Regions from separate parts of the Mesorhizobium sp. P2_A8 genome, predicted to be linked through region 3. Evidence: riboswitches for the same ligand, from Rfam matches in the RefSeq annotation. Region 3 holds a riboswitch; each other region holds the start of a gene.

Region 1 (7,571 bases), on a different contig from region 3:
GCCCTCTTCCACCGTCACCAGAACCTCGTGCGAGCGGGCCAGCCGCCGGATCAGATCCTCGTCGAGCGGCTTGGCGAAACGGGCATCGGCGACCGTGGTGGAAAGCCCGGCCGCGCCAAGCTCCTCGGCGGCAATCAGGCAATCCTGCAGCCGCGTGCCGAAGGACAGCAGTGCGACCTTGCTGCCTTCCCTGACGATACGGCCCTTGCCGATTTCGAGGATCGCGCCGCGCTCCGGCATGTCGACGCCGACGCCGTTGCCGCGCGGATAGCGGAAGGCGATCGGGCCCTCGTCATAGCTCGCCGCGGTGCGCACCATGTGGCGCAGCTCCGCTTCGTCGGCCGCCGCCATCACCACAAAACCCGGCAAGGTTGCCAGGAAGGTGGTGTCGAAGGCGCCGCAATGGGTGGCGCCATCGGCGCCGACGAAGCCGGCGCGGTCGATGGGAAAACGCACCGGCAATTTCTGGATCGCGACGTCGTGGACGACCTGGTCGTATGCGCGCTGCAGGAAGGTCGAATAGATCGCGGCGAACGGCTTGTAACCTTCGGTGGCGAGGCCGGCGGCGAAGGTCACCGCGTGCTGTTCGGCGATGCCGACATCGAAGGTCCGCGACGGAAACGCTTCGCCGAACAGGTCAAGGCCGGTGCCGCTCGGCATGGCGGCGGTGACCGCGACGATGCGGTCATCCTCACGCCCTTCCTGGACCAGGCTTTCGGCGAACACCTTGGTGTAGGCCGGTGCGTTGGCCGGCGCCTTGGCCTGCGCTCCGGTGATGACGTCGAACTTGTTGACGCCGTGATATTTGTCGGCGGCGGCCTCGGCCGGCGCGTAGCCCTTGCCCTTCTGGGTGACGACATGGATCAGCACCGGGCCTTCGCCATTGTCGCGGACATTCTTCAGGACCGGGATCAAATGCTCCAGATTGTGACCGTCGATCGGGCCGATATGATAGAAGCCGAGTTCCTCGAACAGCGTGCCGCCGGTGACATAGCCGCGCGCATGCTCGACCGCCCGGGTGATCGCACGATCGGCGCGCTTGCCGAGATAGGACGTCAGTTTCTTGCCGAAGTCGCGCAGGCCGACATAGGTCTTGCCCGAGGCCAGACGCGCCAGATAGGCGCTCATCGCGCCGGTCGGCGGCGCGATCGACATGTCGTTGTCGTTGAGAATGACGATGAGCCGGGCATCGAGCGCGCCGGCATTGTTCATCGCCTCGTAGGCCATGCCGGCCGACATGGCGCCGTCGCCGATGACGGCGATGACGTTATTGCGGCCGCCGGAGAGGTCGCGAGCGGCGGCCATGCCGAGGCCGGCCGATATCGATGTCGAGGAATGGGCGGCGCCGAAGGGATCGTACTCGCTCTCGGCGCGGCGGGTGAAGCCGGACAGGCCGCCCTCCTGACGCAAGGTGCGGATACGGTCGCGGCGGCCAGTCAGGATCTTGTGCGGATAGGCCTGATGGCCGACATCCCAGATCAGCCGGTCATCCGGGGTGTTGAAGACATAGTGCAGCGCCACCGTCAGCTCGACCACGCCAAGGCCGGCGCCAAGATGGCCGCCGGTGCGGGACACCGCGTCGATCAGCTCGGCGCGAAGCTCGGATGCCAGTTGTGGCAGTTCGCTCTCGGCAAGCGTGCGCAGGTCGGCAGGGATGCGGACCTTGTCGAGGAGCGGCGTATGCGGCGTTGCGTTCACGGGTAGGCCTGCTCGGGCTTTCTGTTCATGGGCGGGATAGGCCGCCGGCCGGCGAAAGTAAATGCGTGTCAGTGACGCGGATCAGGTTGTGGTTCTATCTGTTGGGCATGATCTCGTCCGAAAACCGGTTCCCATTCTCGGGATCATGCCCTAGCTTTCCGGCAGCGGGATAAATTCTTCCTCATCGCCGGGAACGATGTCGAAGCGGCCCGTCTTCCATTCATGCTTGGCCTGCTCAATGCGCTCCTTCGACGACGAGACGAAATTCCACCAGATGTAACGCTTCGAGCCGAGCGAGGCGCCGCCGAACAGCATGAAATGCGCGCCTGTCTGCGACGACACAACGATCTCGTCACCGGGCCGGAACACCAGCAAGCGCTCGGCCGGGAAAACGTCGCCCGAAATCGAGACCTCGCCTTCGAGCGTGTAGATGGCGCGCTCTTCCGCGTCGGCGGGAATTTTCACGCTGGCACCGGGCGCCAGACGCAGATCGGCATAAAGCGTCTCGGAGTCGGCCCTCACCGGGGACCGCAGCCCCTGGAAATCACCGATGACGATGCGCCCGCTGACGCCTTCGGCATCGATCTCGGGAAGTCGAAGCGCTGCGGTGTTTTCGAACACCGGGGCCACTTCTTCCTTGCCGTCCGGCAATGCCAGCCATGTCTGCAGGCCTGAGACCGACATCGGCGCGCCGCGCAGTTCCTCGGGCGTGCGTTCCGAATGAACGATACCACGGCCGGCGGTCATCAAATTCACGTCGCCGGGCTGGATGACCATTTCGGTGCCGAGTGAATCGCGATGCCTGATCTTGCCGTCGAACAGGTAGGTCACCGTCGACAGACCGATATGCGGATGCGGGCGGACATCGAGCGCCTGGCCGGCGCGCAGGATCGCCGGGCCCATGCGGTCGAAAAAGATGAAGGGCCCGACCAGCCGCCTTTTGGCGGTCGGCAGGGCGCGGCGCACCTGGAAACCGCCAATGTCCTTGGCGTTCGGGATGACCATCAGCTCGATCTGGTCGCTGGCAAAGGCATCGCCGACTTCAGGGTCTTTCCCAGGGAAGAAGTTCATGCACTCTCCTTGTCAGCGGCCGCGCCTACTTGCGTCAGGCAAAACGGACCGCGGCTTTTGCCCGCGCCTTAGCTGCCACCTCTTCGCGATTGCGGGGATGCTGATGGGTTTCGAGGGAATCGAGAAGCTCACGGGCCGATGCCGCGATGGCCTCGACGGCGTGGTCAAACGCGTGCTGGTTCTGCTTCGAGGGCCGTGTCGTTCCGCTCAATTTGCGGACAAACTGAAGGGCTGCGTCGCGCACCTCGTCATGGGTTGCAGGCGGATCAAAATTGAACAGGGTCTTGATGTTTCTGCACATCGTTTGCGAACCTCCTCTTCCTGAAGCCGTTTCAATCGGGGCGAATTCCATCCTCGATCATGATCATGTCCAAAAACCGGTGAGGCAAGACCATCGTTCGGGAGCATGCCTCAGTCGGCGTCGAGCGGCTCCGTTCCAACCGGCTTGCCGTCGCGCGACAGCCTGATCTTCTCGACCTTGTCCTCGGCGGCCTTCAGCAACCGGTCGCAATGTGCCTTCAGCGCCTCGCCGCGCTCGTAGATGCGGATCGACTGGTCGAGCGGCACGTCGCCACGCTCCAGATCATCGACGATCTTCTCCAGCGCGTCGAGTGCCTGTTCGAAGCTCATCGCCTTGATGTCTTCGTTGGTCTCACCAGCCATCATTCATCCTTTCATCAGTCGCCCGACATGGGCGGCGACCGAAAATGCCAGTCCCTGCAGATCGTAGCCACCCTCGAGCAAGCTGACGAGCCGGTTGCCGCTGTGGCGCGTGGCGCGCTGCATCAACTGGCCGGTCGCCCAGTCAAAATCGTCCTCGGTCAGGTTGATCTCGGCCAATGGATCTCGGTGATGCGCGTCGAACCCGGCCGAAATGATGATCAGGTCCGGCGCGAAATTGTCGAGCGCCGGCAGGACCCGCGACAGGAAGGCGTCGCGGAAAACCTCGCTGCCGGTCTGCGGCGCCAACGGTGCGTTGACGATGTTGCCGGCGCCGGTTTCGCTCTTTGCCCCGGTGCCGGGATAGAGCGGCATCTGGTGCGTCGAGCAATAGAGCACCGTCGGATCGTCCCAGAAAATATCCTGCGTGCCGTTGCCGTGGTGCACGTCCCAGTCGACAACGGCAACGCGCTCGACGCCATGTTTCCTCTGTGCATGGCGCGCCGCAATCGCCGCCGTGTTGAAGAGACAGAAGCCCATGGCGGTGGTTTTTTCGGCATGGTGGCCGGGCGGTCGCGCGGCGACGAAGACATTGTCGGCGCGGCCTGTGAAAACGTCGTCCACGGCAGCGTTGGCAGCACCAATCGCCGTGATCGCCGCTTGCCAACTCTTCGGGCTGGCGGTGGTGTCGGCGTCGATGCGGGCAATGCCCGTGTCGGGAATGGATGCGCGGACGCGGGCGACGAAATCGGCGGGATGCGCGTAGAGGATGGTGGCCTCGTCGCCCTCCGGCGCCTGGACGCGATCGAGCGTGGCAAAAGCCTCGTCGTCGAGCACACGCTCGATGGCGCGCAAGCGGTCGGGCCGCTCGGGATGGCCGGGCGGCGTGATGTGCTCGAGGAAGATCGGATGGCTGTAGAGACGGGTGGTCATCGCCCTAATCTAGTGACCCGGATCGACAAAGGCCATGCGCAGGCGGTTGATGACTGGGGAAAATCACGCCTGCGTCCATTGGTGTCGCTACGGGCATTGGCGTCGTTAGCGCTTCGGCGTAAGGTCGGCGCCACTGCCTGGTGCTCGCCGCAAGCGAGAGAATCGGGAACACGGTTGAATTCCGTGGCGTGCCCAACGCTGTAAGGGGGACCGCGCCGGTAAATGCCACTGTCGATGACGGGAAGGCACCGGACGCGGGTTGATCCTGAGCCAGAAGACCGGCCTGGCAGGTATCGTCGTCCGCATGGTCAGGCGGATGACATCTACACTGCAATCGCAAGGGGACACGCGATGCCGGAACACATGACCGCTCCAGTTGGCGACGGATTTGACCAAAGTGCACGCAACGCGGTTTACCGCGCCATGTTCACGCGGCGCGATGTCCGCAGCCATTTCCTGCCCACCGCGCTCGAAGATGATGTGCTGGCGCGGCTGCTGCTTGCGGCCCATCACGCGCCATCGGTCGGCTTCATGCAGCCATGGAACTTCATCGTCATTCGCGACACCGAGCGACGGCAGAAGGTGCGCGACCTGTTCCTGGCGGCGCGCGAACAGGAGTTGCCAGCCATCGCGGAAGAGCGACAGGCGCTCTACCGCAAGCTCAAGCTGGATGGCATCTGCGAAAGCGCGCTCAACATCTGCATCACCTGCGACCGCCAGCGCTCGAAGGGTTCGCCGCTGGGGCGCTGGCACAATCCGGAGATGGACCTCTACAGCACGGTTTGCGCGGTGCAGAACTTCTGGCTGGCGGCGCGCGCCGAAGGTGTTGGTGTCGGCTGGGTCAGCATCATCGAGGCGCAGGCGTTGAAAGATCTGCTGTCAATTCCCGAGCATGTGACGCCGGTCGCCTATCTCTGCGTCGGCCGCGTCTCGGAGTTCGCGCCAAAACCGGACCTTGAAACGCACGGCTGGGGACGCCGCCTGCCGTTGCCGGAGCTGATCATGAGCGAGATTTTTTCCGGGCAAGGCGAAGCGCCGCTCAAATCGACCGTAACGCGCCTCAACGCTGTCGGCGCCGCACCGGCGACGGCGACCGCCGCTGATCAGCCTGTCGCGCCGGCCGTGCCCCAGCGCGAGCCACCGAAGGAGGCCAGCGCCTTGTCCTTGAGTTCCCTGAATTTCGACGACGCTTCGGCCAGCCGGGCGTCCCACTCGGGATCGGGCACCTGGCCCTCGATGGTCCTGAAATAGACCTGCATCAGGCAGGCGATGGCGAAGGGTTCGATGAACGCGGCCTTGAAAGCCCAGGCGAAGACAATGGCGAGCACGAAGGCCCAGCCCGCGAGCTGCCCGGGCATGAGGAAAAGAATGGCACCGGCCGGAGCCAGCATCAGCAGGAAGATGACGAACGACACGCCCCACATGATGACCGCCAGCCAGACGGCGTTCTTGACCATGATCCTGCCGTTCTGGGCGTAGAGCACGACGCCTTGCCGCGCCGTCTCGAACGGCGAGGCTGAATTGATGCGGACGTTGTAGCCCAGGATGATCTCGTCGACATAGGTCAGCGACAGGCGGATCACCGTGTTGATGAAGGAGACCAGGCCGCTCAAGCCCGGGATCGGCAGGAAAGCGGCGACGCCGCCGATCAGGCCGGTGATGGCGCGGATGGCGCCCTTGACCAGCTGGTCGACGACGAAAAGGATGTTGGCTTCGGCAAAACGCCGGGTGACGATGTCCTTGGCGTAGGCAATCTGGTTCTGGCCGTCGGGAATATCGCGGCCGTCGATCAGATGGACCATGACGGCGATATGGCCGGCCTTGACGACGTAGAGGATGTATTCGCGGATCCAATAAACGGCGATCGAGACGATACCGAACCCGACCACGCCGCCCCACAAGGCAAATGACAGCGGCCCGTCAGGATCGGTGGAGATATGGCCGATACCATAGCCAACGGAGGCGCCCGCACCGGTCGCAATGATGTAGGCCAGCGTGATGCCGAAATAGACGATCATGCGAAAGACAATGAAGGGCCAGGTCCGCATCATGATAGACACCGACCTGCCGATATCGAAATCCCACATGCCCCGAATCTCCGCTTCAGAGATGGCGCGAGAGGATGCGCTCAAACCGGCTATTGTCAATTGCGGGCAATGGCGCCGGACCGCCTATGGGGATTTCAGTTCGGCTGCGGATCAGGCTTTTTGAGCAGGCCTTCGAGCAGTTGCTTGAACGCCGTGACCACCTTCTTCGACGTCGCTTCGGGGTCGCTCGAATTGGCGATCCGTTGCGCCGCCTGACTGCTCGCCCCGTTGATCAGCCGCGAGGCAGTCTCGGGGTCGAGGCTGGATACGACAACCCCCTCCTCCTGCAACATCGTCAGATGGCTGGTCATTGAAGCGATGCATGCATTGGCATTCGGCCATTGTGCCGGATCTCCCAGCACGGCTGGGCCATCCCGGAACATGATGCGCTGGATTTCCGGTTCCAACGCCATCTCGATATAGGTCGTGCATTCGTCGACGAAATGCTGCCAGCGGGTCGGCGCTCTCGACGCCACTTCGTTCACGTGCGCCGCCATCTCGCCGTCGATTTCGGCGATGACCGCCTGCAGCAATCCCTTCTTGTCGCCGAAGTGATGATAGAGTGCGCCGCGCGTCAGCCCGGCCGAGGCAGTGAAATCATCCATCGAGGCTTCAGCATAGCCGATCGTGCCGAAGGCGTGGCGGGCCGCCGCTATCAGCTTGGCGCGCGTCTCGGCGATCATTTCCTTGCGAGGTTTGTGCATGGCTTCTGGACCTACTAACATACGCTTCGTATGCCAATTGACATACGCGGCGTATGATCTATCTAACAATCATACGCTTCGTATGTAATTGTCGAATCTTCCTTTGTCGAGGAACCGGACCATGCAAAATCCCTATGCGGAAATCTTTCGCGCTCCCGGCGCCAAGGGCTTTGCAGCCGCGGGTTTCTTGGCGCGCCTGCCGATCGCGATGGCGCCAATCGGCATCGTGGCGATGCTGTCGCAGACGCGTGGCGAGTACTGGCTGGCCGGCGCCGTCTCAGCGACATTCGCACTGGCCAACGCCTTCGTGGCGCCGCAAATATCAAGGCTGGTGGATCGCGTTGGCCAGACGCGGATCGTGGTGCCGACCACGATCATCTCCGTGCTCGCCTTTGCCGTCCTGATTGCGGCGGCCAAT
Region 2 (7,571 bases), on a different contig from region 3:
GCCAGCGCCGGGGTCGAGACCGGCGATGTCATCACCAGCTTCGCCGGACAGGATGTGAAGGATCCCAAGGATCTGTCGCGGGCCGTCGCCGACGTGGCGCCCGGCGCCCGGGAATCGCTTGAGGTCTGGCGCAAGGGCAAGGCGGTGCAGATTTCCGTCGATGTCGGCCGCAACAGCGACGATGTGAAGACCGCGTCGGTGACCGACGGGTCCGGTGAGCCCAGCGCCGGGCAAGGCAATCGAGTCCCTGCGATGGGCCTTGGCCTGATGGACATCACGCCCGACATTCGCCAGCAGATGAACCTCGCCGACACTCAGCACGGCGCGGTGGTTGCCAGCGTCAACCCCGACAAGGCTGCCGCGGCTTCCGGAATCCAGGCCGGCGACATCATTATTGCCGTCAATCAGGTGCCGGTGAAGAGCGCCAGGCAGATCACCCAGGCGATTGCCCAGGCCGGCAAGTCCGGCAGGAAATCGGTGCTGTTGCTGTTGGAGCGCGACGGCGGCCAGATTTATGTCGCGGTGCCGTTTGCCAATGGCTGAGACTTAGCGCTCAATCGAGCGATCGGCGGGATCGGTGACGACGATCCCGTCGATCCGGTCCGTCAAGATTTCAGTTGCCCGCCACGGTATCTTCGAGAAAACTGCATGAGGGCTGACAGATGGCCTGATGCAGGGGGATTGCCGCAATGGTCACCCGAGGTTTCCTTTCAGGACGGCGCCCGCCGACCGACGGCGACGCGCGCATCCCTCCAGGGCAATATCTCGAGCAGGGATTTCCTGTCCTGTCAGCCGGCCCGACGCCGCGGGTGCGCACCGAGGACTGGTCATTCACGCTGAAGCACGGGCCGCGGCCGATCAAGAAATGGAACTGGGCCGAGTTCAACGCCCTGCCATTGACCAAGATGACACGCGACATCCATTGCGTGACCGCGTGGACCAAGTTCGACACGCCATGGCAAGGCGTGCTGATCGACGATATTCTCGCCGATGCCGGCATCGCGCCGCCGACCGCCTTCACGCTGGCGCATTCGTTCGACGGTTACACCACCAACGTACCGACCAAGGACCTCGAAGCCGGCAAGGCGATGGTCGCGCTGTTTTACGAAGGCAAGCCGATCACGTCGGACCATGGCGGCCCCGCTCGGTTGCTGGTGCCGCATCTCTATTTCTGGAAATCGGCCAAATGGCTGAACGGCCTTCAGTTCACCGAGCGCGATGAGCCGGGTTTCTGGGAATTGCGCGGCTATCACATCTATGGCGATCCATGGCGTGAGCAGCGCTACACGAACGATCCATGAGCGACGCACAAGCGCCGCAATCGCCATGGCAAACGGCCGGGATCGTCCGTATCGAAAGGCGCACGCCGCGCGTCACCAGCTTCTTTTTCCAGCCATCGCGGCCGTTCACCTACCGGGCCGGTCAGTATGTCGACGTCAGGCTGACAGCGCCGGACGGCTATCAAGCGCGCCGCTCCTATTCGATTGCCTCCGCGCCGGAGACGCACGGGGTGATCGAACTGGCGATCGAGAAGCTCGACGATGGCGAGGTCTCGCCATTCTTCCACGAGATCGCGGCAGTTGGCGACGAAATCGAACTGCGCGGACCGCTCGGCGGGCACTTCATCTGGCCCGATGACGATGGCGGGCCGCTCTTGCTGGTCGGCGGCGGCTCGGGCGTCGTGCCCTTGATGTCGATGGTTCGTCATCGCGTCGCGCGCAATTCGACGGTGCCCGTCGCCCTCGTCTTTTCAGCCCGGGTCTGGGACGAAGTGGTCTTTCGTGACGAGCTGATTGCCCTCGACGATCGCAAGGACGGCTTCGACCTCGTGCTGACGCTGACGCGCGAAGCCGCGCGCCGTCCAGCCGATTATTCGCGGCGGGTGGATGTCGCCATGGTGGTGCAATCCATGGCTCGGTTGCCCGGACCGCCTGATGTCGCCTTCGTCTGCGGCTCCAACGCCTTCGTTTCCGCCGCCGCCCAGGCGCTGATGGATGCCGGCGTTGCGGCGGAAATCATCCGAACCGAACGCTACGGAGTTTGAACGGACACGGTCCTTCCGAGAGGTTTCTCGTAGCCGCCGTTCCGAGGCTCGGCATTCCCCCGGCGGTCACGCCTCGATTTCGAGCGCCGAAAGCGGCTTTGAGCAACAGGCGAGGATGAAGCCGTCGTCGATCTCGTGGTCGAGGATGCCGCCATTGTGGCTCATCTCGACGGCGCCCGTGACCTTCTTCACCTTGCAGGTTCCGCACAGGCCGAACTCGCAGGCGGCGGGAATCCGCACGCCCGAAGCCCGCGCCGTCTGCAGCACGGTCTGGCCGGCGACGCATTCGGCGTCGACATCCGAAAGCGCGAAGCGGATCGGCGTCGCGGCTTCGACGATGACGGCGGCGCCGTCTTCCGCCGGCGACGTGAATGGTGCCGGGATCTCCTCCACGACAGGCGCCGCAAAGCTCTCCTGATGGTACTTCGTCATGTCGAAGCCGGCAGAGTCCAGCATGCCGCGCACGGCGCGCATGAAGGGATCGGGGCCGCAGCAGAAGATTTCGCGCTCGCGGAAATCGGGCGCCAGCAATGGCAGCCGGATCGCATCGATGCGGCCCATATGGCCGAACCAGCCCTCGCGGCTCGACCGCTCCTCGATCATGAAGCCGAGCGACAGGCCGGGCATGCGGCTGCCGAGCAGTTCGAGCTCCTTGCGAAAAATGATTTCCTCGGGGCGCCGCGCGCAATTGACGAAGCCGACATCGGTCCATGGCGCGCAGTCGTTCAGCCAGCGCAGCATCGACATCATCGGCGTCACGCCGGAGCCGGCCGAAATGAACAGATACTTGGCCGCCGGGTGGCTGTGCAGCGAAAAGTCGCCGGTCGGCCCATAGGCCTTCACATGCGAACCGGGCGTCAGATGGTCGAACATCCAGCGTGTACCGATGCTGCCCGCTTGCGCCTTGATCGTCACCGCGATCGAGAACGGCCGCGATGGCGAAGACGACAGCGTGTAGGTGCGCATCAGCGGCCCATCGGCGGTCGGCAGTTCCAGCGTCACGAACTGGCCCGGCTTGTAGCGGAACCAGGTCTGGTTATCGGAGCGGAAGGTGAAGGTCTTCACATCAGGTGCTTCGTCACTGACGCCGATCACTTCCAGCACCTGGAGCCTGTCGTTCCAGGGCGTCATCTGGTCGAGATGGCGATAGAGGCCAAGGTCCGTCATCGCATTCATCCTCTTGTCCCTTTTATTCCGTGCGTGTCGTGATCCCAAAACCGCTGCGCACTCTTGGGCGACATGCACCAAGGCGCGTCGCGTCGAAACGGGTTCATGCGACGCGCTTCAGGTCTTGTTTCCTTGCATGTCGTTGTCTCAAAACCGGGGGCCATTTTTGAGCGACATGCACTAGGCAACGCTGCGCAGCGCCGGCCGGCCGCCTTCGGCAAGCCGCGGACCGATGAACGACGCGTACCATTCGACGAACTGGATCACGCCGCCCTCATGCAGCTCCGAATAGGGGCCTGGCTCGTAGGCGGGCGATAGGATGCCGAAGGCGTTTTCCTCGACGATGTGGCGGTCCTGGTCGTTGGTCTCGGTCCAGACATGGGTGAGTTCGGCGAGATCGTAGTCGACGCCTTCGACCGCATCCTTGTGGACGAGCCATTTGGTCGTCACCGCCGTTTCCGTGGCGCTGATCGGCAGCACGCGAAACGTCACCGCGTGGTCGATGAGGATGTGGTTCCATGTCGTCGGATAGTGATAGTGCATCAAGGTGCCGATCCGGTCGGCGGAGACGGTGTCGGAGAGGTTCTTCTTCACCGCCCGCTTGCCGTTCATGGTGTAGCTGATGGCGTCGCGCAGCAGCGGCGCGCGGGTGGCGCGGTACTGTCCGGCCGCATCGATGCGGAATTTGCTCGGCAGGCCGGCCGCTTCGCATTTCGCCCAGTGCGCAAGCATTTCCGGGTCGCTGTCGGCCCCCTGCACGCCGGTCACCGTCGGTGCCTCCGGGAAAGTTTTGCAAAGCTCCGGGTGATTGCCGGCGCAATGGTAGCACTCGCGGTTGTTTTCCCAGACCAGCTTCCAGTTGCCCTTCTCGACAATGGTCGACTCGAACGCCACCTTGGCCTCGCGCAGCCGGTGCGGCAAAAGGTAGGGCTCGATCATAGCCCGCATCGGTGCGAAATCCGCCGGCTCCTTGCCCAGGCAGATGAAGATGTAGCCGCCGACACTTTCACAGGCGATGGGCTTCAGGCCGAACTGGCTCTTGTCGAACCCGTCCGCCATCTGTCGGGCAAACAACAGCCTTCCGTCCAGCTCATAGGTCCACTGGTGATAGGGGCAGACCAGCTTTGCCGCCGTGCCCTTGTCTGAATTGCAGACTCGGCTGCCGCGATGGCGGCAGGAATTGTGAAAGGCGTTGATATTGCCCTTCTGGTCGCGGACAAGGACGACCGGATAATCGCCGATCTGCGCGGTAATGTAGCTGCCCGGCTTGGGCAGCTCGCAATCATGGCCGATGAACAGCCAGTCGCGATACCAGATCAGCTCCATGTCGAGCTTGAAATAGTCCGGATCGGTGTAAAAGGGCTGCTCGAGCGAGAAGCCGTTCCTGCGGCTCTGCAGCAGCCTCAGCATATCGTTGCGCGCGTCCATGTCCTGTCCTCATAGCCAAGGACTGAACTGGTGGTGATGGAGGAAGGATCGGACGCAGACCGGCGAAGCGCCGGACATGCACTATCCACCTCTTGACCGCCCACCGCGATCAGTCGAGTTCAAATATCTCGGGCTGGTTTCCGGGCTCTGGAGTGTCCTTGCGGACGGTCGCGACACCTTCCCAGGCGTTTGCCCAGTGGTCTCCCGTTGCGACTTGAACTCCACCACCGTTGCGGGGGCAGCGCCGGATTCTGACCGGCTTCCCAATTCTCCGCTTCGTCGTCACGAAGCGGCACCTGAGATGACATGATCTAATCACGATCGCGGGCGCGCCATCGGCATGAAAACGACATCGTATCCATGCGGCGCGACACGCATGCGAAACGCTCCGGCCGGCTATTGCGGAGCCGAAACCCGATCTCCTAGGCAGCCATCGCCGGCTGCAATCTCCTCGAATCCGACCCCTTGCCGGGGCCTAAGAAAGGTTAACGGTTTCGAAAAGTGACTATTAGCAACTTCTAAAATCGAACCGAACGGTTCGTTTCTGTTGACGGTGCGTGCAGGACGGTGTGAACGCTGGGCCTCCGACACAGTTGGTGATCGGGGTGCCGATTTTACATAACTATTTGATATCACAAAGAAAAACAACTGGTGTGGATGCTCTTGGCACAATTTCAAGTGGCAGATTCTTGGTCCACGCGGAACAACTTCGTGATTGGAAATGGCTGGATGGCTTTCCCACATCGGGGCGGTCCGAACGACGCGATTTCATCCCAAGACACGCCGCTAGACGGACGGGAAAAATACTGGAGTACCTAAAATGAAAAAGATCATTCTCACTGCCGCCGCCGTTCTGGCCATTTCCGGCAGCGCCTTTGCTAACGGTAGCGACCACTATGGTTCGAACGCCCCGGTAGCCACTGCTGTCGACAGCTCGCAGACCGCTTCGATCAAGAAGCCGGAACCGGCTGCTCAGACGCCTGTCCAGGGTAGCGACCGCAATCTCTTCGGCCACTAACGCCGATTCCCAGAAGGCGGCGGGCTCGCCCGCCGCCCTGGCAAAATCCAGAAATTCAGGAGAGCTAAAATGAACAAGATCCTTATTGCTGCCGCCGCCGTTCTGGCCATTTCCGGCAGCGCTTTCGCCGGAAGCGACAACTTTGGCTCCAAGGGCGCCAATCAGCCTGCCGCCTCGGTCGACAGCTCGTACACGGCTTCAACCAAGAAGTCCGAGCCGGCTGCGCAGACGCCTGTCACCCATGGCAGCGATCGCAACCTGTTCGGCAACAACTGACATCCGAAACTAGCATCCGACGGCGAGGCGGCGGGTCAGCCTGCCGCCTCGAATTCGAAAATACCGGAGTATCAAAAATGAAAAAGATTGTTCTTACTGCCGCCGCTCTTCTGATTGCCGCTGGCAGCGCCTATGCCGGCAACGACAATGTTGGCGGCACCGACATCAACAAGCAGGCGACCGTCAACGTCGACGCCTCGCATACGGGCTCGATCCGCAACAGCGATTCGCCCGTTTACAAGTTGCTCAACTCGTCGGGCGACGTACAGAAGTCTGCCCCTCAGGGCAGCGACCGGAACCTCTTCGGCCGCTAACTAACAGCCGAAGCTGATCTGCAAACAAAGAGCGGCGGGCCTGTGCCCGCCGCTCTTCGTTTTTCATGTGGCCTCCGACGTCCTCCTGACCTCAGGCCGCCTTTGCTTCCGGCTGACGGAGCGAGAAGGAGTGCCCGTCCGCGTCGAAGATGTGAAGGTCGCTGGCGTCCGCGCTCAGCCGCAGCGTCGCCCCGCGCTTGACCTCGACATTGCCTGGCATCTTGGTCACCAGCGGCAGGTCGGCGCGGCCGATGTCGACATAGACAAGTTGGACCTCGCCGAGCTGCTCGACATAGTCCACCGTTCCCTCGAACAGATAGTCCGCGCCGCTGGCGATCATCAGGTCCTCTGGCCTGACGCCGAAGCTCACCGAGGCACCGTTTGCCGATGCCGGCGTGGCGATCGGTACGGTTGCCTTGCGGCCGCCGACATGGCTGACGACGGTCGGGTTTCCGGTCTTGTCGATGGTCGCCGGCAGGATGTTCATGGCCGGCGAGCCGATGAACTGGGCGACGAACAGATTGCCGGGCTTCTTGTAGAGGTCCATCGGGGTGCCGACCTGCTCGATATGGCCTTCCTTGAGCACCACGATGCGGTCGGCCAGCGTCATCGCCTCGACCTGGTCGTGGGTGACGTAGATCATGGTCGTGTTGGGCATCGATTCCTTGAGCTTGGCGATCTCGATGCGGGTGGCGACGCGCAACGCCGCGTCAAGGTTCGACAACGGCTCGTCGAACAGGAACACTTTCGGATTGCGCACGATGGCGCGGCCGATGGCGACGCGTTGGCGCTGGCCGCCCGACATCGCCTTGGGCAGGCGGTCGAGATATTTGGTCAGCTGTAGGATTTCGGCCGCCTGCTTCACGCGGCGGTCGATCTCGGCCTTGTTCTCTTTGCCGATCTTCATCGAGAACGCCATGTTGTCGTAGACGGTCATGTGCGGGTAGAGCGCGTAGGACTGGAACACCATGGCGATGCCGCGCTTCGATGGCGGCACGTCGTTCACGACCTCGCCGGCGATCTTGAGTTCGCCGGAGGTGATTTCCTCGAGCCCGGCGATCGACCTCAGCAAAGTCGACTTGCCGCAGCCCGACGGGCCGACAAAGACGATGAACTCGCCCGACTTTATGTCGAGGTCGATGCCGTGGAGAATGTTCAGATTGCCGTAGGACTTCTTCACTTGTCTTAGCGTGACATCGGCCATTGGTTTCCTCCCAGAAATTTGAAATTCAAGTGATTTGAAATTCAGTCGATGCGTCCGAACCAGGCGCCGTAGCCGCCAAGCTGTACGGAACCGGTGCTCGCCTGCCCCGAAAATCCGTGC
Region 3 (7,571 bases):
ATCACCACCGCGCACCGCCGCGGTTTCGAACGGTTTTACGATCTGCCGGAGCGCGTGCTGCCGCAGGCGATTCTGGCTCTGCCCACACCTGCCCCAGAAGATGCGCATCGTGAATTGCTGCGCATCTCAGCCCGCGCCCATGGCATCGCGACATCAGGCGATCTGCGGGACTATTTCCGCCTTTCTCCAGCCGATATGAAGGGCCGCCTCGAGGAACTGGTCGAGACCGGCGAACTTTTGCCCATGCGCGTCGAAGGTTGGGACAAGCCGGCTTACCTCCATAAGGACGCCCGTTTGCCACGCCGGATCGAGGCTCGTGCCTTGCTGGCGCCCTTCGACCCGGTCGTCTTCGAGCGGACGCGCACCGAAAACCTGTTCAATTTCCGCTACCGCATCGAGATCTACACCCCCGCCGAAAAGCGACAATACGGCTATTACGTGCTGCCGTTCCTGCTCGGCGACCGCATCGTGGCGCGCGTCGATCTCAAGGCCGACCGTCCCGCCAGTGTCCTGCGCGTCCATGCCGCCTATGCCGAACCCGGCGCGCCGCCAGAAACCGCCGCCGAGCTCTTCGAGGAACTGAAGCAGATGCAGGGGTGGCTCGGCCTGGAGCGCATCGAAGTGACGCCGGCCGGCGATTTGGGCCTGGCGCTGCTGAATCAGTCAACAACAAAGGGCGCTCTTGACATCAGCCGTCGGCCGCAGACGTTTGAGTAGATTTGTCGGTCGAGGTTTGGCAATGGCATCGCAAGAGGTTCTCGACCTGATTCACGAAGCGTTGATTGCGCATGGTATCAGCGCCATCCGCGGGCAGCACGATGTCAGGCTTGAACTGGAGGACCTGCGCTTTGAGGCCGAGATTTTCGACAGGGAGCAAGGAGACACGTCTCACAGGCTTGTCCTCGAAATCTACGTCTTCTCGCCGTTGCTGGACACTCAGCAAGTCATCGAATCATTCGTTGGAATGGGCGACACACGACAACAAGCGATAGGCCAGGCGTTCGGAAAGTTCCTGATCGGTGTATTTCACGTTCTGATCGAGGGCCTTGCGGGCCATGTTTGCGAGAACATGCAAGCCGAAATCGAGTTCTGGCAGCGCAATGATGCCAGTTGGAAGGTGTACGGCGGACCTGTCATCAACCAGGCTGCGGTGGAATGTACGCTTAACCGGACATATCCGGCATTCTATGCCCAGCTGGAAAAACTGTTCACGGCTAGTGTTCCTCCCGGCAGTCATTTCGTCCGGATTTTCGTGGCGAGCTACGGCGGAGAACTTATGGGCAAGGAAGTTCTCCTGGACAATGAAACATGGCTGGAAGGCCAGGAGCTTCTCGTTGCTCAGGATTGGCACCACGGCGATGGATACCAGGCACTGCGCCAGGTCATCCTTGCGTTACCGGAAGACAGACCGGTTACGCTGAGCCGTTGGGCGCAGCTGGGTAAGAAAATCCTGCGGCTCTGAGCACAGCGGTTGGCGATCTCGCCCTCCCGCGTTGACACGCCTGCATACACAAGCCTAAATCCGGTCCAGACGGTCTCCTCTCTTCAAAGGGAGGAGCCAAGAGGGAATGCGGTGCGGGATGAAAAATCTCAAATCCGCGGCTGTCCCCGCAACTGTAAGCGAAGAGCCTGGGCCGAAAACCACTGGGATAACCCCGGGAAGGCGGCACCCAAGGCGATGACCCGCGAGCCAGGAGACCTGCCGTCTAGGACACAAAGTATCCGATCGCCTGGCGGGTTTTCCGGGCAAGGAGCCTGATTTGGAACGCGACAGCAGTTTTTCGGCTGAGACAGCGGATATTTTGTCCGGCAACGATGATGCCTTGACCGGCGTCACCGTCATCGTCTGCGCCTCCTGCCGTGACGAGACCGGCTCCGACGCCCACCCCCGCGCCGGCGAACTGCTGGCTGAGGACACGCGCCGCGCCGCATCGGACGAAAACATCCGCATCCGAACAGTCGAATGTCTCGGCAATTGCAAGCGCCGCCTTAGTGCCGCCATCCTGCGCGATGGCTGCTGGAGCTATGTCTTCGGCGACCTGACCGCGACCAGCGGCGCCGACCTCGTCTCTGGCGCAAAACTCTTCGCCACCTCGACCGACGGCCTCATTCCCTGGCGTGGCCGCCCCGATAGCCTGAAGCGTGGCCTCGTCGCCCGCATCCCTCCCCTCGACCTGTTGAAGGACTGATCATGACCGCTTCCGTCTCCCGCGTTCCCTGCACCGTCGTCACCGGCTTCCTCGGCGCCGGCAAGACGACGCTGATCCGCCATCTCCTGGAAAACGCCGGCGGCAAGCGGATCGCCATCATCGTCAATGAGTTCGGCGACATCGGCATCGACGGCGAGATCCTGAAGGGCTGCGGCATCGACACATGCCCCGAGGAAAACATCGTCGAACTGGCCAATGGCTGCATCTGCTGCACCGTTGCCGACGATTTCGTGCCGGCGCTCGACCAGATCCTGTCGCTGACGCCGAAGGTCGACCACATCCTGATCGAGACCTCCGGCCTCGCTCTGCCCAAACCGCTGGTCCAGGCTTTCCAGTGGCCGACGGTGAAGAGCCGCGTGACGGTCGATGGCGTCATCGCCGTCGTCGATGGACCGGCGCTGGCCGAAGGCCGTGTCGCCAACGACATGGACGCACTTCAGGCGCAGCGCGCGCAGGACACGACACTCGATCACGACGATCCGGTCGAGGAAGTGTTCGAGGATCAGATCGCTTGTGCCGACCTGATCATCCTGTCGAAGAGCGACCTGATGGATGCCGCCGGCTCGGCCCGCGCCAACGCCATCATCAACGAGCACATCGCTCGCGCCGTGAAGATCGTGCCGACGTCGCAGGGCAAGGTCGATCCGTCGGTGTTGCTCGGCCTTGGCCTTGCCGTCGAGGATGACATCGAAAACCGTAAGACCCATCACGACGACGAGCTCGACCACGAGCATGACGACTTCGACAGTTTTATTGTCGACATAGCCTCGATCGCCAACCCAGATGAGCTGGCAAAACGCGTCGCTACCGCCGCCGAGGAAGAAAACGTGCTGCGCGTGAAAGGCTTTGTCGAGGTCGGCGGCAAGCCGATGCGGCTCTTGCTGCAGGCTGTCGGACCGCGCGTCAATCATTACTACGACCGCGCCTGGACGGCGCAGGACGACCGCCGCTCGCGCCTCGTCGTCATCGGCCTGAAGGGGCTGAACCGCCCGGCGATCGAGCGTATACTCGCCGGCTGACGCACACCACGGACCGCGATGCACATCCTCACCACGACCTCCGCCTCGCTCGACGACCTCGCCGAGCCGGTCGATCTGCGGCAGACGCCGGCGGATATCGTGGCCCTGTCCTTCACCGACAGCGATCTCGCCGGGCTGGCGGCAGCATGGAAGACCGATGCCGACCGCTTGCCCTCGATGCGGCTGGCTGCCTTGCGCGACCTGCGCCATCCCATGTCCGTCGATCTCTGGATCGACAGCGTCGCCCGCCACGCCAAAATCATCCTCGTGCGCATCCTCGGCGGCTACGACTGGTGGCGCTACGGCTGCGACCAGCTTGCCTCGACCGCCCGCGCACGCGGCATAAAACTGGCGCTGCTGCCCGGCGAATGCCGCGACGAGGATCTGCGCCTGATCGAAGCCTCGACGCTGTCGCGTGAGGAATTGGACGGCCTGCTCGACTATTTCCGCGAGGGCGGCCCGGCCAATATGAGCGCACTGGTGCAGAAGCTGGCGCGGTTGGCTGGCGCCAAGAGCACCGTCACAGCACCGGTGGCTGTACCGAAGGCGGGATTTTATGAGCCGGGGCGCGGTGTCGTTGATGACCTGGATGTCGTCCGGATGTCCAGGAACGGTAGCGATCCTTCCCACGTCTACGCCCCCGTCACCCCCATCCTGTTCTACCGCTCGATGCTGCTCGCCGCCGATGTCGCGCCCATCGACGCCCTTTTTGAAGCGCTCAGGCAGCGCGGCATCAACCCGGTCCCCATCTTCGTCTCCAGCCTCAAGGACCCGGCATCCCTGACGTTCGTGGAAACCGCACTGACCACGCTCAAACCTGCCGCCATCATCACCGCGACCGCCTTCGCGTCCGGCGCCGAACCCGGTGTTGAGACCCTGTTCGACCGCGCCGGCGTGCCTGTCTTCCAGGTCATCGTCGCCACCACCCGCCACGATATCTGGGAAAACAACCAGCGCGGGCTGGCGCCCGCCGACCTCGCCATGCATGTCGTGCTGCCGGAGCTCGACGGCCGCATCCTGGCCGGCGCGATTTCCTTCAAGGGCGAGACCGAGGTCGATCCCGCACTTGGTCACCGCGCCTTCGCCAACCGGCCGGAGCCCGACCGCGTCGCGCAAGTCGCGGACCGCGTCGCGACCTTCATCAAGCTGCAGGAAACGCCCCGCGCCGAGCGCAAGCTGGCGATCCTGATCCCGGATTATCCCAGTGCGCCCGGCCGCACAGGCTATGCCGTCGGCCTCGACGTGCCGTCCAGCGTGCTGGCCATGCTGCACGACCTCAAGGAACAGGGGTATGCGGTTGACGGGATTCCGCAAACGCCTCGTGAGCTGCTGGATTTGCTGGAAAGTTCAAACCACGTGCTGAAGCTTGGCGACTATCTCTCCTTTTCGACCGAACTGCCAAGGGCTGCAATGGCTGCGGTAGAAGCGGCTTGGGGGAAGGCGGAAGACGAAACCGGATTGCGCGAGGCACCCAGCTCCGCAAAATTCCCCTTCCGCGCCGCCACCTTCGGCAACGTCACCGTGGCGCTCGCCCCCGATCGCGGCCGCTCGGCGGACCGTCGCGCCGACTATCACGACCCGACACTACCGCCGCGCCATGCCCTGATCGCCTTCGGCCTGTGGGTGCGCAAGTCACTCGGCGTCCACGCTCTCATCCATGTCGGCGCCCATGGCACGCTGGAATGGCTGCCCGGCAAGACGGTTGCGCTCTCGGAAAACTGCTTTCCCGAGATCGTCACCGGTCCCCTGCCCGTCATCTATCCCTTCATCGTCTCTAATCCCGGCGAGGCGGCACAAGCCAAACGGCGCATCGCCGCCGTGACTCTTGGCCATTTGCCGCCGCCATTGGCCGGCGCCGGTCTGGACGAGGACCAGCACAGGCTCGAGCGGCTGGTCGACGAATACGCCCAGGCCGACGGGCTCGACCACCGCCGCCGCGATCGTCTGGCCAAGCTGATCGTCGACACCGCGCAGAAAACCGGCCTCGCCTCTGAAGCCGGCGTCGCCAGGACCGACGCGCCCGACGAAGCGCTGCGCCGCATCGACGCCTGGCTCTGCGACCTCAAGGATTTCGCCATCAAGGACGGGCTGCACATCTATGGCCGCGCGCCCGTGGACGAGCCTGACGCCATGCGCCGTCAAAGCGCGGACGCAGAGAAGACGGCTCTGCTCGCGGTACTGGATGGCCGTCACGTCAAGGCCGGCCCGGCCGGCGCGCCGGCACGTGGCCGTTCCGATGTTCTGCCCACCGGCCGCAACCTGTTCACGTCGGATCCGCGCACCATGCCGACGCCGACGGCCTATGATCTCGGCAGGGCTGCAGCGGAAGAAGTCGTGCGCGGCTACATGCAGTCGCATGGCGACTGGCCGCGTTCGCTGGTTATCGATCTCTGGGGGTCGGCTTCGCTGCGCACCGGCGGCGAAGAAATCGCGCAGGGCCTGGCGCTGATGGGCTGCCGGCCGCAATGGGATACCTCGACCGGCCGCATCACCGGCATAGAAGTGATGCCGCCTGCCGCGCTCGGACGGCCACGCGTCGATGTTACCTGGCGCATATCGGGCCTGTTCCGCGACATGTTCCCGACCCAGATCGCACTGATCGATGCCGCCGCCAACGCGGTTGCCACCCGCGACGAGGAGGATTCGGAAAACCCGCTCGCAGCTCGGAGCCGCGCGGATGGCAAGATCAGCCCACGCATCTTCGGCACCTCTCCCGGCACCTACGGCGCCGGCGTTGAAGATTTGCTGTCGAGCGGTGATTGGGCGGCGCGCGAGGAGATCGGCCGCGCCTATCTCGACGCCACCTCGCATGCCTATGGCGGCGTCGAGGGCGAAGGTGTCTCCGCGCCCGGCGCCTTCGAGGGCCGCATCGCCGAAGCCGATCTTCTCGTCCACACCGGTGACGACCCCGGCCGCGACATTCTCGAAGGGTCCGCCGACGTCGCCTTCATCGGCGGCTTTTCAGCCGCGCTTGCGGCGCTCGGTCGGAACGCCGATGTCATCGTGCTCGACACCACAGATCCGCAGAAACCAAAGCCGCGTTCGATCGGTGAGGCGGTAGCCCGCGTCGTGCGTGCCCGCGCCGTCAATGCCCGCTTCATATCAGGCCAGATGCGCCACGGCCCGCGTGGCGCCTCCGAATTCGCCGAAACGGTCGACCGGCTGGTCGGCTTCGCCGAGACCACCCACGCCATATCGGGCACGCTGATCGAGGCGGTACATGATGCCTATCTCGGCGATCCCCTGGTGCGCGCCTTCATCTTGCGCGAGAACCCTGCCGCCGCCAAAGTCATTGCCGAGCGCTTCCTGTCGGCGCGCCTGCGTGGGCTCTGGCATCCCCTGCGCAATTCAATCGACGACGATCTCGCCGCACTGATTGCCGAGGCAGAAGCGCTTGGGGTTGCGGCATGAACGCCTTCTCGCGTCGCGGTGCCTGCCCCGCTCTGGCAGCCCCCATGCAGACCGGAGACGGCCTGCTGGTGCGGCTCAACCCGGTGGCTGGAGGATTGTCGCCGAAACTTTTGATCGCACTCGCCGAATCCGCCTTGCGGTACGGCAATGGCATCATGGAAGTCACAGCGCGCGGCAGTTTGCAGATACGCGGCCTGACGCCCGAAAGCGCGGCTCTTCTGGCGACGGAGGTTGATGCGCTGGGCATCGCCGTGCGCACCGGCGTGCCGGTCGAGACCGGACCGCTGGCCGGCATCGATCCGCAAGAGATTGCCGATCCCCGGCCGCTGGCCGAGCGGATCAGGGCAGCGGTTGAAGAGACTGGACTGACGCAACGGCTGGGGCCGAAGGTTTCGGTCATTGTCGACGGCGGTGGACAACTTGGACTGGATTCGGTGACGGCCGATGTGCGGCTTGTTGCAACGCGCACCGATACGGGAAATCGGTGGCGCGTGTCCGTCGCGGGTGATGGGCAGAATGCAAGGCCACTCGCCACGGCGGACGACGATGCGGCGCGCGATGTTGCTGTTGCCGTGCTCAGGATGGTTGCCGAAAAAGGCCGTGACGCTCATGCAAGGGATTTGTCGGAGAGGCAGCTGACATCTCTCGCCGGTTGGCATTCCTTCGCGCCCCCCTCTGTCGTTGCCGGAGGGACAGAGCGGGGCGCGAAGGATCGCCGACCCATCGGTCTTTTCCCTTTGACCCGCGACGCCATCGCCGTCGGCATCGGCCTGCCCTATGGCAGCATGCCTGCGGACAAGATCATCGGCCTCGCCCAGAGCGCCCTCGCCCTCGGCACAACCGAAATCCGCCTCACGCCGGGCCGTGCCTTGCTTTTCCTCGGCCAGCCGGCGACCGCCAACCGGCCCCTTCAAGACGCCGCAGCCACCCT
Region 4 (7,571 bases), on a different contig from region 3:
ACCATCCTGTTCGCGCTGATTTCGTTCGCGGCGCTGCGCGAATTCGTAACGCTGACGCATACAAGCCGCAGCGACCATTGGGTACTGCTCGGCATGTTCGGCATCATCATACCGTTTCAATACTGGCTGGTGTGGACCGCCTGGTACGGGCTCTTCGTCATCTTCATTCCGGTCTACTGCTTCCTGCTGATGCCGGCCATCACCGCGCTGCATGGCGACACCGAGCGCTTTCTCGAGCGGATCGCCGCGCAGCAATGGGCGGTGATGATCTCGGTCTATTGCGTCAGCCATGTTCCGGCGCTGCTGACCCTCAATGTTCCGGGCTTTGAAGGCCGCACCCTGTTGCTGATCGCCTTCCTGATCATCGTCGTGCAAGGCAGCGACGTGCTGCAGTACATCTTTGGCAAGCTCTTCGGAAAACACCGTTTTTCGCCGAACGTCTCGCCGTCGAAAACCTGGGAAGGTCTGATCGGCGGACTGGTGTCGGCGAGCCTGCTCGGCGCGCTGTTGTCCTTCGTGACACCTTTCTCGCCATTGCAGGCGGCAGCCGTGGCCTTCATCGCCTGCTCGATGGGTTTTCTGGGCGGGCTGGTCGCCTCGGCGATCAAGCGCGACCAGGGCGTCAAGGACTGGGGCCACCTGATCGAGGGCCATGGCGGCATGATGGACCGCACCGACAGCCTGGTCTTCGCTGCCCCGGTTTTCTTTCACATCGTGCGCTATTTCTGGACGGTCTGAGGCGGGAACTCTTGCCCAGCGCGATCGGGCCCACCGCGATCAGAGCCGGTTGCGGATGAGCATGGTGACGACGAAGAACGCTCCGACTGAGCTGGTGATGATGCCGATCGGCAGTTCCTGCGGCGGCAGCAAGGTTCGGGCGAGAAGATCGCTTACCAGCAACAGCACCGCGCCGAAGACCGCGCAGCCGGCAACCAGCCGCAGATGCAAAGGACCCGCCAGCGGCCGCGACAGATGCGGGATCATCAGCCCGACGAAGCCGATGACGCCGGCGACCGAGACCAGGATCGCCGTCGCGAACGCGGCGACGAGGAAGGTCATCCTGCGCATCCGCGCCACCGGCACACCAAGGCTTTCGGCGGCATTTTCGCCGGCCAGGAAAGCATCGAGCCGGCGGTGGTTCCATAGCGCATAGGCCAGGATGGTGCCCGCACCCAGCGCGCCGAGCCAGATGTTGTCCCAGCGCGCCAGGCCGAGCCCGCCCATCGTCCAGAACAGCACCGAGTGGGCGGCGCGCTGATCGCCGGCAAAGACCAGGTAGTTGGTCAAGGCGGTGAACATGAACGACACGGCAAGGCCGGCGAGGATCAGCCGCTCCGGCCCTTGCCCCCTCACCCGCGCAACCAGAAGCAGAACAACGCCGGCAGCCAATATGCCGCCGGTGAAGGCCGCGACCGGCAACGTCCAGATGCCAAAACTGTCGCCGAAGACGGTGATGACGGAAACCGCGCCGGCAGCTGCGCCGGAAGACAGGCCGAACAGGAACGGATCGGCCAGATCATTGCGGGTCACCGTCTGCAGCAGCGCACCGACGACGCCCAGGCCAGCGCCGACGCAGATGGCCAGGATCGTGCGCGGCAGCCGCAGGTCGACGACGATCTTGCCGACCGGGCCGGACACGTCGTGCCCACCCAGCCCAATTGCATGGCCGAGCGAAGCCACGACGTCCGTCAACGGGATCAGCGTCGAGCCATAGGCGATCGACAGCAAGGCGAGCGCGGCGATCGCCGCCGCTCCCGCCATCATGGCGAGTGCGAATGCCTTGTGCCGCAAGCCTGGAAATGCGTCGCGTCCATCAGGGCTCATGCGACGCACTTCCCAGATCTTTTCTTCATGCATGTCGTTGGCAAAAACCGCGGCGCATTTTTGGGCGACATGCCTCAAAATGCTTCCGGATGCATCGCCTTGGCGATCTTGTCGATCGCTTCGATGTTGGCGGGCCCAGGCGTCAGCTCGGCATAGCGCAGGGCGACAAAACGCTCGTTCTTGACCGCGTCCGTTTCTTTCATCGCCGGATGCGCCTTCAGGAAATCGAGCAGTTTCTTGTAGCCGCCGCCGTCCTGGTAGTCGAGCAGGATGAGGAATTGCGGGTTGCGAGAGGCCACCGTTTCCCAGTCCGTGTTGCCCCAGCTGGTGTCCATGTCGGCCATGATGTTGTCACCGCCAGCGGCAGTGATCATGGCGCTGGGGATGGCGAACTTGCCCGCGGTAAAGGGTTTGTCCTCGCCGGAATCATAGAGGAACACCCGCGTGCCCTTGCGGTCGCCGACCTTGGCGGTGATGTCGGCGAGCTGCGTCTTCCAGCCCGAAACGAGCTTTTGCGCCTCAGCCTCCTTGCCAAAAATCTTGCCCAGCTTTTCGACGTCGCCATAGAGCAGGTCCATCGAGGCGGCAGGGCGGTTCTTGTCGAGATGGACGCAGCTTTCCGTCAGAACCAGCGTCTTGATGCCATGCGGGGCAAGCGTGTCGGGCGTCACTTCGCCGCCCGGCTTCATGCCGTAGTACCAGCCGGCGAAGAAGAAATCGGGCTCGACCGCGACGAGGTTTTCAAGCGTCGGATATTTGGGGGCGAGTTCAGGGATCGAGCCCTGCTCGGCCTTGAATTCGGGACCGACCTTGTACCATCCGGTGATGCCGGTCAGGCCGACGATCGACGGCTGCAGTTTCAGCGCAAAAGTCATCTCGGCCATGTTGAGGTCATGGATGACGGCACGCTTCGGCGGCGCGTCGAAGGTCAGCGGTTTGCCGCAGCTGTCGACGGTCACAGGGAAGGCGAAGGCTGTCGAGGCCAGCAGCGAGAAGACAAGCGAAAAGGCGAGGCGTTTCAAGGTAAGTGCTCCTTTGTTGAACAGGGATTGGGCGGAACGGCTTCGATCAGGATGGCGGCGCGGCGCGGTTCGGCACCTCGAACACCGTCAGTTCGCGGTCTTCGGTCGGATGGCGCAGACGAAAGACGTCGACGCCGAAAATCTCGCGGATCAGCTGTTGGGTCAGCGCTTCGCGCGGCGCGGCGAACGCTTGCAGGCGGGCATTGTTCATCACCGCGACCCTGGTGGCGAAGGGGGCCACCAGGGCCAGATCGTGCAGCACCGCGATCACCGTCATGCCGAAGCCGGCCACGAGTTCGAGCAGTTCGCCACGGGCGCGCGGGTCGAGGTGGTTGGTGGGCTCGTCGAGGAACAGAATTTTTGGCTCCTGCGCGATGGCGCGCGCCAGCTGGGCGCGCTGGCGCTCGCCCCCCGACAGCGAGCCGATGGTGCGGCCAAGCAGCGGCAGCAGGCCGGTCCGGCGCAGCGCGTCGACGACAATGTCGCGTTCGTCGCTCCTGCGCCTCAGCCCGGCGTGCGGAACCCGGCCAAGCTCGACATAGTCGATCACCGCCAGCCGCGGATCGGGCTGGTCGGTCTGGCCGACCACGGCGATATGCAGTGCCCGCTCGGCGGCCGAAATCCTGTCCAGCCGGCGCCCGCCAAGCTTCACCTCGCCGGAACTTGGCCGCAGCATGCCCGACAGCATGCGCAGCAGCGTCGTCTTGCCGGCGCCGTTGGGGCCGATGATGGCGAGGCGATCGCTCGCGGCCACCGACAGGCTGACCGCATGGACCAGATCCCGGCCATTCGCCATGGCACTGAGGTCACGCGCTTCGAGAACCGGCGCTGTCATCGGCTGTTTCCCGCCGGATTCTCCGGACCCGGGATGCGGGCCAGCGTCTTGCCGGCCAATCCCGCCGGGCGCTGTCCCGAATTGCACCAGCCATCGGCGAGCGAAGCATAGAGCTTGGCGAATCGCACGAGATCGCCGACATCGGCCTGCGCATCGATGGAGCCGAAGAGATAGGCAGCCTTGCCCGATGCCTGGAAGGCAACCGTCAAGGGCCGTGCACAGCCGGCCATGCAAGACACGCCCTCGACCGTGAAGCCATGCGCCACGGCGGGTTCATGGTGGGCCGAGAGCCGGGAACGCAAATCGGAGCACAAATTTTCACCCGACCTGATCCCTGTCGGGACGTCGCGGCAAAGCGTGCAGACAATAATGCGGTGAATACGATCTGTAGCGCCGTCCAACTTTCCGTCTTTCTCGATTGGCGACGGAAGGATGTTGGCGTATCGGCCGACAAGACCGACGTCCACGTCTCCTCCCGGCACACCCCGTCCGGTCAACTCATGCTGATGGCAGGTCTCCTGGCTCGCGGGTCGTTGCGCCATCCTGCCTTCCCAGCCTTGCCGGCCAGTGGCATTTACGGATTTTGCTCGCCGCTTACAGTTGCGGGGGCAGCCACGGCCTCGACCCTTTGGGATCTCACCGTGTTCCCTTTTCACCCCTTGCCTTGCGGCCAGGGGACCATCACCGGGCCAGCGTAGATTTCCATCGATCGCATCGCAACGGTTTTTTGCGACGTCGCGGCTCCATCCAAATGTAATAACATTACGTTTGAAGCGATATTCCGCGACGATGTCAACTCCACTTGTGCGCAACACGGCGGCGGCAGGTGGCAGCTGCTCGAAATGGGCTCGCCACCGGAGGTAGAAGGTGGCCGGGGGGCCGAGCGAGTTGGCACTACGGTTGCCGAGGGCGAGAACCTTGACGGCGCAAGCGGCGGCAGTCTGTAGTCGCGGCAGGCTCGGCCGACAGAGGAGGTGCCATATGGAAAAGATCATCCTGGACTGCGACCCAGGGCATGATGACGCTATCGCCATCCTGCTGGCGGCAGGCAATCCGAAGATCGATCTCCTCGGTATCACCACGGTTTCGGGCAACCACAATGTCGAGAACACCACGCGCAATGCGCTTTCCGTATGCACCGCCTATGGCATCAAGGTACCGGTGGCGAAGGGCTCTCCCGGCCCGCTCCTCATCGATCAGGTGCTGGCCGTCGAGATCCACGGCGAGACCGGGCTCGACGGCCCCGTACTGCCGCCCGCCTCGTTCGAGCTCGACAAGCGGCACGCCGTCGACTTCATCATCGACACCGTCATGGCGCATGAGCCGAAGACGATCACGCTGGTGCCGGTCGGTCCCTACACCAACATCGCGCTTGCCGTGCGCAAGGATCCGCGCATCGTCGAGCGGGTGAAATCGGTCATCGCAATGGGCGGCAGTTTTACCAGGGGCAACATCACGCCCGCGGCGGAGTTCAACGTCTATGCCGACCCGGAAGCAGCCTCCGTGGTGTTCCGGGCCAACTGGGACGTCACCATGGTGGGGCTCGACCTGACGCATCAAGCGCTCGCCACCACGGGGCTTCAGGACCGGGTGCGCGCGGTAGGCGGCCCGATCGCCAAGTTCATCCTCGATATCTGGGAGTTCATCGCGACGACGCATGGTGGCCTCCTGCAGATCGAGTATCCCGCCGTGCATGACGCATGCTGCGTCGCGGCCATGATCGACCCGACCGTCTTCACCACCGAGAAGGCCGATATCCGCGTCGAGCTTGCCGGCCGGTGGACCAAAGGCATGACGGTCTGCAATTTCGAGAAGATGGGCGGCATGCACCATTTCGGCGGCACGGCGAGCGAGCAGGTCGACTTCCGCCACACCGTGGCGATGAAGCTCGACCATCAAAAATTCTGCGATTTGATAGTGGATGCGCTGGAGCGTCTAACCAAGAACAAGGCGTGACCCGCACCTTCGCGACGATACGGTAGGCAGCAAGAGACACCTGGGCGTGCCTCGGGCCAATCGGCGGGAAGGTAGGTCACACGGCCACTTGCGCTACGCGTGCCAACGATGTCTGCTTTGAGGAAGCGGTAAAACTGATCTCTGCAACTGTCATGAGGCGCGAAGCAGCCATTCCTTGCAGGATTAGTGCCCCAGAACACAACAAGGCCCCGCGGGGGGCCTTGTCATATCCAACCTTGGTGGCTGGCTCCCTCACTTCCCCATCATCTGCTTGGCATTTTCCGCCGTGATCGCCGTCGTCTCCACTGTCACTGTCGGCTCCACCGAAGTGGCGCAATCGAGCAGAATCTTCTTCGACATCTCGATCGCTTCCTTGGCACCGGTCGGATAGGTGAAGGTCGCCGCCCAGTCGCCTTTCGCTACCGCTTCGATGCCGCCGGCAGGTCCCGGCAAGCCATCGGTGCCGATGATCTTGACGTCCTTGCCGGCACCTTTGGCGGCAAGCAGCGCGCCGGCCGCCATCATGTCGTTGCTGGCATAAAGCACCTTGATGTCGGGATGCGCCTGCAGCATGGCCGAGAAGGCGGTCTGGGCTTTGTCCGGCACCCAGTCGGCGGCCTGCTCGGCCACGATCTGGATCTTGGCATTCTCCTTGACGCCGTCCTTGAAGCCGTTAAGCCGCTCGACCGCGGGCGTCGAACTCGGCAATCCCTGGAGCACCGCTGCTTCGCCGCCGTCGGGCAGCAAGGTCTTGGCGGTATACTTGCCCGCCTCGAGCGCGATCTTGTAATTGTCGCCGCCGATGAAGGCGGTGTACTCCTTGCCCGGATCGCCGACCGTCTTGCGATCGAGTTCGATGACCGGGATGCCGGCATCCATGGCGCGTTTGACCGCCGGCGTCAGCGGTGCCGCCTCGAAGGGCGAGATCAGCAGGATGTCGACCTTCTGGGTGATGAAATTGTCGACCTGCGAGGTCTGCGTGTTGACGTTGCCGGCGCCGTCGGCGATCTGCAGCGTGAAGCCCGGAACTTCCTTGGCCGCCGCCTCCAGCTCCTCGTTGACGTGCTGACGATAGGGTTCGGCATTGTTCGCCTGCGAAAAGCCGATGATGAACTGGCCGTCCTTGGCGCAGGCCTTGACCATCGGGTCGGCAGCCTGTGCGGCTCCCGCGATGCACAGGCCAGCGCCTGCCAGAAGCGCGACTTTCAGGGCACGCCTTTGTCTTGTGGTTTCCATACTCACTCTCCTCCTCGTCGGGCCGGGGGCCAGACCTTGGTTGACTTCCACTTGCTGCCGCATTCCTCCTAACGACCCAAACCCTCGCGGCGGCGAACGAGGGATTGAAGCACTGCCGCCAGCACAATGATCGCAGCGGTCGCGAGCAGCTGCATGGCGGGGGTGATGTTGTTGAGCTGAAGGATGTTGGCGAGTGCGCCCAGCATAATGGTGCCGGCGACCGTGCCAACCATCGAGCCGGCGCCGCCGAACAGGCTGGTGCCACCGATGACCACGGCTGCAATCGCGGTCAGCTCGTAGCCCATACCGTCATTGGCACTGCCAAAATTGAACTGACCGGCATGCACGATGCCGGCCAGTGCGGCGGCAAAGCCGGTGATGGCGTAGACCGATATCTTGACCATCGACACCGGCACGCCGGAAATGCGCGCCGCGCGCTCGTTGCCACCGACGGCAAAGACATAGCGGCCGAAGCGCGTCGTGTTGAGCACGATCGTTGCGATTGCCGCAAAGACGATGAACACGATCGTCGCCACCGGCACAGTGTTGTTGAACAGCCGCTCACCCAGCACCGCGAACACCGGTGGCGCCAGCCCCGGCCCGTCGCCATAGGAAATGTTGATGTACTGATTGCCCGAGACGACCAGTGCCAGCCCCCGCGCCGCCTGCAGGCCGGCGAGCGTCACGATAAACGGCTC

The links. A riboswitch is a leader RNA that binds a small molecule or an ion and turns the genes downstream of it on or off. The one in region 3 is predicted to bind cobalamin.
Region 1: linked by a shared signal. The riboswitch ahead of bluB (5,6-dimethylbenzimidazole synthase) and the one ahead of AC1D10_RS19940 (DUF1636 family protein) in region 3 are both predicted to bind cobalamin.
Region 2: linked by a shared signal. The riboswitch ahead of AC1D10_RS00095 (aromatic ring-hydroxylating oxygenase subunit alpha) and the one ahead of AC1D10_RS19940 (DUF1636 family protein) in region 3 are both predicted to bind cobalamin.
Region 4: linked by a shared signal. The riboswitch ahead of AC1D10_RS24810 (DUF1636 family protein) and the one ahead of AC1D10_RS19940 (DUF1636 family protein) in region 3 are both predicted to bind cobalamin.

The regions. Positions count from the first base shown of each region.
Region 1 covers NZ_JBFUDB010000005.1:528,894-536,464, reverse strand. The annotation lists gene dxs (1-deoxy-D-xylulose-5-phosphate synthase) at 1-1,698, opposite strand, end outside; gene AC1D10_RS17765 (pirin family protein) at 1,849-2,769, opposite strand; gene AC1D10_RS17760 (DUF2277 domain-containing protein) at 2,804-3,070, opposite strand; gene AC1D10_RS17755 (exodeoxyribonuclease VII small subunit) at 3,181-3,432, opposite strand; gene AC1D10_RS17750 (histone deacetylase family protein) at 3,436-4,362, opposite strand; cobalamin riboswitch at 4,484-4,663, shown strand; partial or broken gene bluB (5,6-dimethylbenzimidazole synthase) at 4,714-5,295, shown strand; gene AC1D10_RS17740 (hypothetical protein) at 5,466-6,449, opposite strand; gene AC1D10_RS17735 (TetR/AcrR family transcriptional regulator) at 6,545-7,153, opposite strand; gene AC1D10_RS17730 (MFS transporter) at 7,275-7,571, shown strand, end outside.
Region 2 covers NZ_JBFUDB010000001.1:15,164-22,734, reverse strand. The annotation lists gene AC1D10_RS00115 (DegQ family serine endoprotease) at 1-543, shown strand, start outside; gene AC1D10_RS00110 (molybdopterin-dependent oxidoreductase) at 690-1,301, shown strand; gene AC1D10_RS00105 (FAD-binding oxidoreductase) at 1,298-2,044, shown strand; gene AC1D10_RS00100 (FAD-binding oxidoreductase) at 2,111-3,211, opposite strand; gene AC1D10_RS00095 (aromatic ring-hydroxylating oxygenase subunit alpha) at 3,392-4,639, opposite strand; cobalamin riboswitch at 4,754-4,954, opposite strand; gene AC1D10_RS00090 (DUF680 domain-containing protein) at 5,460-5,657, shown strand; gene AC1D10_RS00085 (DUF680 domain-containing protein) at 5,727-5,933, shown strand; gene AC1D10_RS00080 (DUF680 domain-containing protein) at 6,011-6,247, shown strand; gene AC1D10_RS00075 (ABC transporter ATP-binding protein) at 6,339-7,451, opposite strand; gene bglA (beta-galactosidase BglA) at 7,493-7,571, opposite strand, start outside.
Region 3 covers NZ_JBFUDB010000006.1:370,009-377,579, reverse strand. The annotation lists gene AC1D10_RS19950 (winged helix-turn-helix domain-containing protein) at 1-717, shown strand, start outside; gene AC1D10_RS19945 (DUF6348 family protein) at 740-1,462, shown strand; cobalamin riboswitch at 1,516-1,721, shown strand; gene AC1D10_RS19940 (DUF1636 family protein) at 1,761-2,189, shown strand; gene cobW (cobalamin biosynthesis protein CobW) at 2,192-3,229, shown strand; gene cobN (cobaltochelatase subunit CobN) at 3,248-6,640, shown strand; gene cobG (precorrin-3B synthase) at 6,637-7,571, shown strand, end outside.
Region 4 covers NZ_JBFUDB010000008.1:398,881-406,451, reverse strand. The annotation lists gene AC1D10_RS24830 (phosphatidate cytidylyltransferase) at 1-738, shown strand, start outside; gene AC1D10_RS24825 (FecCD family ABC transporter permease) at 778-1,824, opposite strand; gene AC1D10_RS24820 (ABC transporter substrate-binding protein) at 1,899-2,846, opposite strand; gene AC1D10_RS24815 (ABC transporter ATP-binding protein) at 2,893-3,681, opposite strand; gene AC1D10_RS24810 (DUF1636 family protein) at 3,678-4,148, opposite strand; cobalamin riboswitch at 4,173-4,379, opposite strand; gene AC1D10_RS24805 (nucleoside hydrolase) at 4,663-5,637, shown strand; gene AC1D10_RS24800 (substrate-binding domain-containing protein) at 5,890-6,873, opposite strand; gene AC1D10_RS24795 (ABC transporter permease) at 6,942-7,571, opposite strand, start outside.